Regions from separate parts of the Bacillus sp. TCT6 genome, predicted to be linked through region 1. Evidence: riboswitches for the same ligand, from Rfam matches in the RefSeq annotation. Region 1 holds a riboswitch; the other holds the start of a gene.
The links. A riboswitch is a leader RNA that binds a small molecule or an ion and turns the genes downstream of it on or off. The one in region 1 is predicted to bind FMN.

Region 1 (5,507 bases):
GCACCTCCATTGCAATATTAGGACGGTCAATAGAGTATACATGTTCCGCGGCACCCTTTAAATTTAAACTGTCTGCGATATCTTGCAGTACCCCTTTTGTCGCTGTGGCTGTCAATGCTAACACTGTAGGAGAACCAATATTTTCAATAACTACATTTAGTTTCTTATAGTCCGGTCTAAAATCATAACCCCATTGAGAAATACAATGAGCCTCATCAACAACAAATAATGAAATATGAATTTTCTTCAATTCCCTAATTAATAACTCCGACTGTAACATCTCTGGTGAAACAAAAATAAATTTATATGAAGATAATTTTTTCATCGCTTCTCTTTTTTCATTTAATGTCCGAAAACTATTAAATGCTATCACTCGGTTTTTCACAACATACTTTAATTGTGTCACTTGATCTTCCATTAAAGATAATAACGGCGATACAACAAGCACTGTTCCTTCTCGCATAAGCCCCGGAAACTGATAGCACATAGACTTTCCTCTTCCAGTCGGAAGCATTGCTATCACATCTTTTCCTTCTAATAAATCTGTAATAACTCCTTTTTGACCTGGACGAAATTCAGAATATCCAAACCACTTATATAAATATTCTTCAAGTTTCATTTACACCCTCCATCCGCGCTAATACAAGACGAACTTCAAAATAAGAGATATCTTCTCCAATCGCTTGTTTCAAAACACGTAACTTCCGCGTTTGCAATGCTTCAATTACTTTTATTACTTTGTCTATCTTTTCTTTTTCCATAAACATTTCAATAGAAAAATCTTTTTCTCGCAAAGCAATTTCAACAAAATGATCTTCTATCGTTGCAACCTTCAAATTCCGAATCGTTGCTATTTCTTCTAAAGAACGCCCTTGTCTCCAAAAATTATATGTTTTTTTCGTGGATAAACTAAATAGTTCAGCTCTCTCATTTGGATAAGATATAATTTCAGCTAATAGCGGAAATTCATTTTCTTTATCACGAACTTCTTGTATAAAGAAATGCATTGTACCCCAAAATAAAAAATACACCCTGAACATATCTTGTTTCGTAATTTCTGCTAATTGTTGCAATGTACAACCAATCCGTTCATAACCCGTTAGTCGATATGTTACAATCGTCGCTTCTATCGCATTACTTTTTTCTAAAAGATTATGTACTTCCGTCCACAGTTTTCTCGCCAATTCACTTCTCTTATATGGCCTTCCTGTTAGAAAACGTTTCACCCACATCATTATTTCTGTATCTTGTTGAATCGGGATAAACTTAGTATTATTCTGTTGTAAATTTGATATAGTTTGAATAATCAATGACAATCTTTTCCAAAATGTTTCACCTAATTCTCCATAATGTAAACCATGCAAATGCGCTGGAAAAGCATAAACTTCCTCCCATTTATGTAACTGCGTTTTACCCTTAGGTGTTAACACATATGTATTTTCATGTATTTCTTGAATAAAATCTGCTTGCAACAACTTTACAACTTCACCATCATAGTCATTTCTATTTAATGATTTATATATTCCGAACAAAAAAGAAATTCTAAACATATTTCCATCTTGTAAAGTTTGCGAAGAACGTTTGCCCTTTAGTAAATAATAAATAGATGAAACGGTTCTTTCACCATTCAATTGTTTTAAACAATGCAACAAAGTATATTGTATTTGCATGACCGCTTCCACCTTCCAATCTTAACTTCATTCTTTTCAGTACAATTACACTATCTACTGTCGCTCATTAAACTTATCATAATAAGAACTATATACTTGTATATATTCTATTGTATCAAACGAAATCATATTTACGTATTTTGAAAATCTTATGACATAATTCAAAAATAAGTTGACACTCTAATTGATAAGCATTATCATTATAATTTTATGTTGAAAAGTTTTACAAACCGTTTTACAATAAGGTTATAATTTTTATGGCAAGCTTTTCACATACATATTATCAGGAGGGAAAAAAGATGGCAAAATATACAATCGTTGATAAAGATACTTGTATTGCATGTGGTGCTTGTGGCGCTGCTGCACCAGACATTTATGACTATGATGATGAAGGTATTGCATTTGTAACATTAGACGATAACCAAGGTATCGTTGAAATTCCAGATGTATTAATTGAAGATATGATGGATGCATTCGAAGGCTGTCCAACTGACTCAATTAAAGTTGCTGACGAATCATTCGACGGAGACGCTTTAAAATTTGAATAGTCTTTTATTAACTTCAAAAAATGCCCCTCATATTGATGAGGGGCATTTTTTGTATCTAAATTTTATTTTCCTTAATAAAAAACCATTAGTAGTTCCACACTACTAATGGTTTATATATATTATGCATTTTTCATTTTTGCAAACACCCATACTTTCAGGCGTGAGAATAATGCCACAAATACAATTGTTACAACAATTCCTTTAATTAAATTAAATGGTAAGATTGCCGTTACAACCGTTGTTCTTATAGCTTCGCTAGACATAGCTGGTGAATTTAAAAACCAAGTGTACGCCGGGAATATGATGATGTAGTTTAATACACTCATAATAAGTGCCATTGTAATTGTCCCTAGCATTAACCCTGTCGTTAAACTCTTCACAGTACGATACTTTCTAAATAAGAAAGCTGCTGGTCCAATAAATAAACATCCTGCAATAAAGTTTGCAATTTCTCCAACTGGTACTCCCGTTAAACTTCCTTGAATCCCGTAATGTAAAATGTTCTTTATTGCCTCTACAATCACTCCAGCTACTGGTCCAAAGATAATTGCTGCAATTAGAGCTGGTACATCACTAAAATCAATTTTCAAAAATGGCGGAAGCCCTGGGAAAGGGAAATCTAACATCATTAGTAAATATGCAATACTACTTAGCATCGCTACACTCACCATCTGCACCACACTGTTTTTTTGTTTCATCTTTCTCTCTCCTTTTCCATCGATCTTCTCATGGAAAGTGGAAAGGTTCTGCTATGCCTATTTTTTCATAGAACGAAAAAACCCTTTGTGTTTTACACAAAGGGAGAATTTAAGGCACATCAAACAGACGTTCAAATCCATATCTTTTTTGAACGCTTGAACCTCCATCTTCTCCCATCCAGACTGTACTGTCGGCTTTGGAATCACACCAAATCCTGCCTTAACGGCTCGCGGGCTTAGAACAAAATCATAAATAGTTCATCACCGCCGGTCGGGATTTTCACCCTGCCCCGAAGATAGACCGATATTCTATTTTCCCCTTCATTATACAACAACCTCATAACATTGTGAACAAAAAAATTGTAACTTATTTAAAATTAGTTATTTATTTTTCGTAACAATAAATAAATTGCGAGATATTTTACAATACAATCCATATTTTTTATCATTCGGCATTTCTCTTTTGAATTACCTAGTCATATATAATTAAAAGTGATAAGATATTGAATTGTTAAGATAAGAACATTTTCTGAGTTATGGAGGAAATGTCATGAAAAAAGAAAAGAGACATTCTATTCGAGAAGCAATGAAAAAAAACTTAAGAAAAGAATACTTTTACTTAAAAAAAGAATTACTTTTCTACTGCCCAATTGATTTAGGCACATTCTCAAACGAGACATACTATGCTACTTTCGATGAAGATGGCATCAGTATTTATCAGTATGATAAAAAAACAGAAAGTAAATTAAAATTGTGTGAGCGTCATCCGTGGAAAAGTTGGAGTAAAGTGAAGATTGATCACTATTTGACAACTTCTCAATTTATTTTTCAGGGTGAGCGAAATTGGATCTTATCCCTTTTTCAAAAAGGAAAAGAAGCTCAAAGAATTATTGAAGAGCATACATCTTTACAAACAGAAGTTGTTTCCCGCTCTTTCTTAAAAAAACTTCCTGGTTTTCGTTCTAATACACCACTGAATAAATACATCGGTAGCATTTGTTACACTGCACTTATTGCATTTTTATTAAAATGGATGATTCCATTTCAAGCACCACAAATCGCCCTGTATTCTATTTCGATTGGTTGTATGCTTCTTGGCCTACTTTGTTTGACAATCGGTTTAATTGAACCGACTATCGTACTGTTTCGAACAAAAGAGAAAACAAGAACAAAAGTTTTTTACTTATATAGCTATTTAGCTATTTCTGGATTTATATGTGTCTTTATTTTTTGGTAAAAGAAGCCGTCCCAAAATAAATTTTGGGACGGTTTTCTTTTAGATATAAATACTCTAATTCACTCAATACTTCTAGCAGAAGCGCCCATATAATTTCATTTACATCGAACCTTATTTAAGAATATTCAAAGTTTAATTTTTGAGACGTTGCCTTTACTTAACATATAATTGTTGATTAGGATAAATTAGCTCTTGCTGCAATCCATTTTTTTCTTTAATTTCCTTAAGTGTCATACTAAATTTCCGTGCAATACTAACTAAAGTATCCCCTTTTTGTACGACATATAATGATGAAGAAACAACTTCATTTCTTTGTTCACTTAAAACAAGCAATGGGTTCATCGCATTCTTTTTCGCCATCGTCCATCTTCCTTGATGAAGTTCTAGATGTAAGTGTGCACCTCGCGATTCTCCCGTGTTCCCTACTTCTCCAATTTTTTCACCTTTTGAAATATAATCTCCTTGACCCACATATCTCTTATTTAAATGTGCATATACAGCCTCATATTCTCCGTGTTTAATAAATACAACATTTCCATAACTACTTGAATAATAAGACTTCGTTACCTTACCATCTTGGATAGCTGCCACAGGCGTTCCAATCGGTGCAGCTACATCAATACCATAGTGTTTTCCATGCCTTGTCCCAAAATAATCACTTATCTGACCTTCAACAGGCCATGTCCATCGATTTTCTTCTGCATAAACATGTAATTGAGATACAAACAGTATACTCAATAACATGACTCCGCATTTTAAAACTTTCATATACATCCTCCGTTTTCTAATTACCACCATACCTTCTCTATTTTGGTATATTACAGAAAAAAGTATACAAAAAAAGAAAGTGAATTACTCCACTTCCTTCTCTTTCTTATCACGAAAAACTAATGCACTACGGTTATACTCCACATCTTTCACTTGTAATCGGGCATTTATTACTCTAGCTACTGCAAATAAATAGTCAGATAATCTATTTACATACTTTAGAACAACTTCATTTATTTCTCCTTCTTTTTGTAAGGACACGATACATCGTTCTGCTCGCCTTACAACTGTACGTGCAATATGAATAGCAGCTGCCGACTCGCTTCCACCTGGTAAAATAAAGCGCTCTAGCGGCGGTGCTTCTTCTATATACAAATCAATCTTTCTTTCTAAGCTTTCAACCATCTCAATTGTCACCTTATAAGGAATTTTTTGTTCCACTATTGCCAAGTCTCCTCCGCAATCAAATAGCTCATGTTGAATATTTTCGAGCTCATTGTAAATATCTCTATAAGTCCTGCCTTGAAGCTTAGTCATTGCATATCCGATATGAGAATTCGCCTCGTCTATTGTTCCATACGCTTCC
Region 2 (5,507 bases), 2.6 Mb from region 1:
CAATGGACCCTTTATGCAAACAATAGTGTAGCAATTCATCAGAAATTGCTATTTTATAATAGACGGCATTGTAATGTTGTTTTTTAGTTAAAATCGTTCCGATGCCATCAATGTGTCCTGAAACGAAATGTCCACCGAATCTTCCATTTGCAGACATTGCCCGCTCTAAATTTACTTTAGAGTGGGGTTTAAGCATGCGAAGCGATGTCGACTGCATCGTTTCAGGCATTGCATCAACTGTAAATGAAGTAGTTGTAAAGTTTGTTACAGTTAAGCAAATACCGTTAACTGCGATACTATCACCTAAGTGAACATCTGATAAAATTTTCTTTGCATGAATCGTTAATTTCATCGCTTCTCCGCTTTGTTGCATGTTTGCTATCGTTCCTAATTCTTCTACAATTCCTGTAAACATTCCGTCACCTCGTTTCGGGCATTCGCAACGATTTTTATATCATCACCAATTTGTTTCATCTCTTGAATTTTCAAGGAAAGCGCATCTTGTAATTTTGAAAAACCATTTCCTCCAAATAAAGTAGGAGCATCTTTTCCACCAATTAATTTCGGGCTTATATAGGTTACAATTTCATTGAAATTGTTTGTTTTTAAGAAACTTGCATGAATTGATTGGCCACCTTCAACGAATAGAGAAAGAATTTGTTTCTCTCCAAGAAAGGAAAGAAGGTCCTCGATTTCTATATGCTTCGTTTCCATTTGGAATATAGCTATATTTTTAGAATTATAAGAAGATATCTTCTCTTTCTTTACATCCTTACCGACAATAATCCATGTCGGTGCTAAACCATCTGTTATAACATGAGAAGATGGTGGCGTTCGTAAATGGGTATCTAAAACAACGCGAATAGGATGTTTCCCACCATTTGGAATTCTTGTTGTTAAATGAGGATTATCAGCTATAACTGTATTCACTCCAACAAGAATTGCATCATGTGTATGGCGATATTGGTGAACATCAGCACGTGCTTCTTCACCTGTAATCCACTTACTTTCACCAGTTACAGTTGCTATTTTTCCATCTAAGCTCATCGCTGTTTTGATTGTTACAAAAGGGCGTTTCGTTTTCATGTAGTGAAAAAAGTAGCGATTTAATAAAACTGCTTCTGCTTCAAGAACACCGGTAGTTACTTCAATTCTAGCTTCCTCTAATCTTCTTTTTCCGTTACCAGAAACGAGCGGATTACAATCGAGAGTAGCAATTACCACACGCTTAACTCCTTTTTCGATGAGCAATTCACAACAAGGTGGTGTTTTTCCAAAGTGGCTACACGGTTCCAGTGTTACATAAACGGTAGCGTCTTTGGCGTTCTGACTAGCCATTTGAAGGGCATGAACTTCTGCGTGTTCTTCACCAGCTCGTAAATGAGCCCCCATACCAACGATGTTTCCATCTTTTACAACAACAGCACCAACCATAGGATTTGGACTTGTTTGTCCTGATGTTCCTTCTGCTAACTGCAGGGCAATCCTCATATATTCTTGATCTGTCATTTTCTTCACCTCTCCTAAAAAAATCAAAAAACCCCAAGGATTTAATATCCTTGGGGTTTGGGAGACGTGATTTCTAGAAATATAGTTTGAATACGAAAGCATAGGAAAGAAACCTAACGATAATTGATATTTCTGCATAAGGAAAAAACCTAGCAAAATATCGAATTTTTAAACGCTAGTTGTCTCTTTTTATTTCAGTATAAAAAATAAGTATAGAAAATTAAACATATATAAAGAATCAAAATGAATCTTTAAAAATATGCATACTGAAATAAAAGTGTATTCACTATATAAAAAACTAGAAACATATCCTTCTCCCATCCAGACTATACTGTCGGCCCTAGAGTTTCACTAGATCCACCGTTTTCGAGTTGAAAACGGGTCACGGACTTAGAAGTTTTCACTTCATCACCGCCGGTTGGGAATTTCACCCGACCCCGAAGGATGCTGTTTGCTCAAATTATAGCACAAAAAAAATAAAAGGCTAGTAAAAAATATTCGAATGTGAAGAATTGTGTGAAAATATATGTGGGCTGGAATGGAAATAAAAGTATTAGAAGTGTTGTAAGGAGAAGGGATATAACGGAGTTGCTAAAAAGAAAAAACATGCACAAAAAAATGTGCATGTCACATGTAAAATTATTCTGCCTCTGGTGCTCTAACAACAGACTCGAATTTACCTTTATGCGAAGCGTCGCAATAAGGCATATTTTTTGATAAACCACAACGGCATAAAGAAAATGCCGGTTTTGCTGGGAATACATTCCCTTGTGAGTCGACTAATTCCACGTCCCCTGTAACGCGAAAAGAGCCATTATCATTTACTTTAATTTGTACTTTTGCCAACGTTATCCCTCCTTCCCAAACGCTTAATTTCATCATATAATCAAGGGAAGTGCTTGACAATATAAAAAGAGCACTTTGTTTGAGAAAGAAGAGAGTGTTATAATAGTTTTCATAACTGACTAGAGTAAGGTGACGAGAGATGGATAAACAATTACATACATTACGAAACATTGCAAATGAGCGCACGTGGGCATCATTTTTGAATGATAATCATCCATATAGTTTGTTACATTGGTCCATTGCAGGTGTAGGGCAAGAGGCAAAGGATGTTTGGTTACTTCAAGATGAAGTAACATTTCAAACGACAGAATTCCCAACGTTAGATGATGCAATGCAATGGATTTCTGAAAATATGGAACAAGTTACAGACGTTTTAGCGCAATAAAAAAACAGGCTTATGCAAGCCTGTTTTTTGTTTCTTTCACATATGTGTTTAAAAATTGATCGATGGCTGCTTCGTACTCTTCTTTATTTTCGTTATAAGAGCAAGCGTGTGCACCACGTTCTGCAATATAAAGTTGTTTATTGTTTTCTTTTGCTTCATATAGTGATTTCGTCATATCAGCTAAAATATAATCATCATCTTTACTATGAATAAAGAGGACGGGATTGTTAATATTTTTTATACAATCAATTGGTGAAACTTCGCGAATCGTATAACCGTCACGCACTTTTAAAAAAGCATTTGCTAAAGGTAATAAAGGCCATTTTGGTAAATGGAATTCAACCTTTAAACGGTGCTGTAATTGTCCGTGAAAATCAGAGAAAGGACAATCTGCAATATAGAAATCAGCACCATCTTCTACAAGTCCTGCGTATTGAAGAAGTGTTGCAGCTCCCATAGATTCACCATGAATACCGAGTGTTATATTTGTTCCAAAGCGACTTTTTAGCCAGTCAACTACAGATTTTAAATCATGTTTTTCATAGTATCCATAGCTTGTTGTTTTTCCGCCAGTTTTACCATGACGACGATGATCATAAATAACGACATTATACCCTCTGTTTAAAAATAACCTTGCATATTTTACAGAGTTCATTTTATTTACAGTTACGCCGTGACAAAAAATCATAAACTTATTGGAATGACCAGCAGGAATGTAATAGCCGTGAAGATCATATCCGAATTGTGAAGGAATATGAATTTCTTCTTTATGAAGAGCATCAAAATCTTCTATACGAAAATGTTTTTTCGTTTCTCTTTCGAGTACTTCTTCCTCTGTTTTTTTCTTTAAATACATCACTTTATTTGTAAAGAAAATCCCAAGGGCTGTTATCGCACCTAGTACAGTAAACAATGCTGCAAAAAAACGTTTCATACTTTACCTCATCCTCCAAATACCGTTACATGTGATACACTTATATTGTATCACAATGATATAAAAGGGGAGAAATAGGAAATGGTGCATATACAAAAAATTACGCCAACGATGAAAGAAACAATTCGAATGTTTATGTGTGAGAACTGGGGAAGTTCATTGATGGTTTCACGTGGTAAGGGGCATCAATTAGAAGAGTTGCCAGGATTTGTTGCGTTTTCTAATGACAGAATAATCGGAATTATAACGTATGAAGTGACTGGAAATATGTGTGAAATTATATCGTTAGATAGTATTGAAGAAAGAAAAGGAATAGGGAAGAAGCTTGTGGATTGTGTATTGCAAGTTGCAGAAGAAGAACGGTGCAGGCAGGTTTGTCTTATTACAACAAATGATAATATGAATGCGTTACGATTTTACCAAAAACGTAATTTTGTAATGACTAATTTATATGTGAATGCGGTAGAGGAGGCACGAAAAATAAAGAAAGAAATTCCACGTATTGGATATGATAATATCCCAATTTTACATGAAATTCAGTTGGAGTATCGTTTAGTGAAATGATGTAACAATTTTCAGAAATATGAGTTATTAATCTTGACGGATAGTGTAATTTAGGTTACCGTAAAATTGTAATCTATTACCATATTAAGGGGTGACGATGTGGCAACTATACGTGATGTTGCAAAATTGGCAGGTGTTTCAGTCGCAACCGTTTCACGAGTTATTAATGAAAAAGGATATGTTCATGAGGACACAGTAAAACAAGTAAAGGAAGCAATTGAAGAATTACGTTATAGGCCAAACAGTGCAGCGAAGCCACTATTTAAAGAGAATTCAACGATAATTGCATTACTTGTAGATAATCTATATGACCCATCAAACATCACTTTGCTACATTGTATTGAGGAAATAGCATATAAAGAAGGATATCAAATCATTGTTTGTAATATAGAGAATAAAGATAGATACATATATATGTTGAAGGAGAATAACGTTGCAGGTGTTATTTTAACAAAATCCGTTTTTAAAAGTATAGGAGAAATTCCATTTCCGTTTGTTGTGATTGATGAGCAACAATCACATGGAAATTATTATGAAAGTGGACAGAGGGCTGTTTCTTTATTAAAAGAGAAAGGGTGTCACTTTCTTGCATATTTCGGTGAGGGAGAAGAAAGTGAAGAAATGGAAGATCATATAGCAGGTTTTTTAGATACTGTTTGGGATGAAGGAATCTCTTATCGAGAAGAATGTGTACAAGGGTATACAAATAAACAGTTTATTACATTATTGCGAAACAATCCGTATATAGATGGAATTGTAACCTCAAGTGATCAGATTGCTATTGAGTTAATTCGGTCAGCAAGATTTGTAAATATACATGTACCAGATAAATTAAAAATTGTTGGACCGAATGGGAGCATAGAGTGTGAATGGATAGGTTCATCACTACCGGCAATTGAAAGCTATGTCAAAGATAACGGAAAAGTAGCTTTTCAACAATTAAAAGGAAAAATAAAAAAGTAAAAGGTGCGTTTTATACGCACCTTTTTATAATGTAATTGCGGCAATAAAGCCAAATATAAGTAACGGTATATTGTAATGTAGAAAAGTGGGTACACATGTATCCCATATATGATGGTGCTGACCATCAGCATTTAAACCGGATGTTGGTCCGAGGGTACTATCTGATGCTGGAGATCCTGCGTCACCTAGCGCTCCGGCTGTACCAATAATTGCAATTGTAGCCATCGGACTAAATCCAAGCTGAATGCACAGAGGTACAAAAATTGTTGTTAAGATAGGGATGGTTGAAAAGGATGAACCAATTCC

Region 2: another riboswitch for FMN. It lies ahead of ribD (bifunctional diaminohydroxyphosphoribosylaminopyrimidine deaminase/5-amino-6-(5-phosphoribosylamino)uracil reductase RibD); the one in region 1 lies ahead of AC0ONG_RS06095 (ECF transporter S component).

Annotation. Positions count from the first base shown of each region.
Region 1 covers NZ_JBVYHX010000001.1:1,195,948-1,201,454, reverse strand. Annotated here, with positions in the region: gene recQ (ATP-dependent DNA helicase RecQ) at 1-619, opposite strand, end outside; gene AC0ONG_RS06105 (YpbB family protein) at 609-1,670, opposite strand; gene AC0ONG_RS06100 (ferredoxin) at 1,970-2,218, shown strand; gene AC0ONG_RS06095 (ECF transporter S component) at 2,338-2,916, opposite strand; FMN riboswitch at 3,079-3,218, opposite strand; gene AC0ONG_RS06090 (hypothetical protein) at 3,467-4,153, shown strand; gene AC0ONG_RS06085 (peptidoglycan DD-metalloendopeptidase family protein) at 4,307-4,921, opposite strand; gene AC0ONG_RS06080 (cob(I)yrinic acid a,c-diamide adenosyltransferase) at 5,006-5,507, opposite strand, start outside.
Region 2 covers NZ_JBVYHX010000001.1:3,792,812-3,798,318, reverse strand. Annotated here, with positions in the region: gene ribE (riboflavin synthase) at 1-415, opposite strand, end outside; gene ribD (bifunctional diaminohydroxyphosphoribosylaminopyrimidine deaminase/5-amino-6-(5-phosphoribosylamino)uracil reductase RibD) at 397-1,509, opposite strand; FMN riboswitch at 1,815-1,958, opposite strand; gene AC0ONG_RS19265 (CDGSH iron-sulfur domain-containing protein) at 2,149-2,355, opposite strand; gene AC0ONG_RS19260 (DUF2552 family protein) at 2,495-2,740, shown strand; gene AC0ONG_RS19255 (alpha/beta hydrolase) at 2,751-3,674, opposite strand; gene AC0ONG_RS19250 (GNAT family N-acetyltransferase) at 3,756-4,238, shown strand; gene AC0ONG_RS19245 (LacI family DNA-binding transcriptional regulator) at 4,338-5,201, shown strand; gene AC0ONG_RS19240 (Na+/H+ antiporter family protein) at 5,226-5,507, opposite strand, start outside.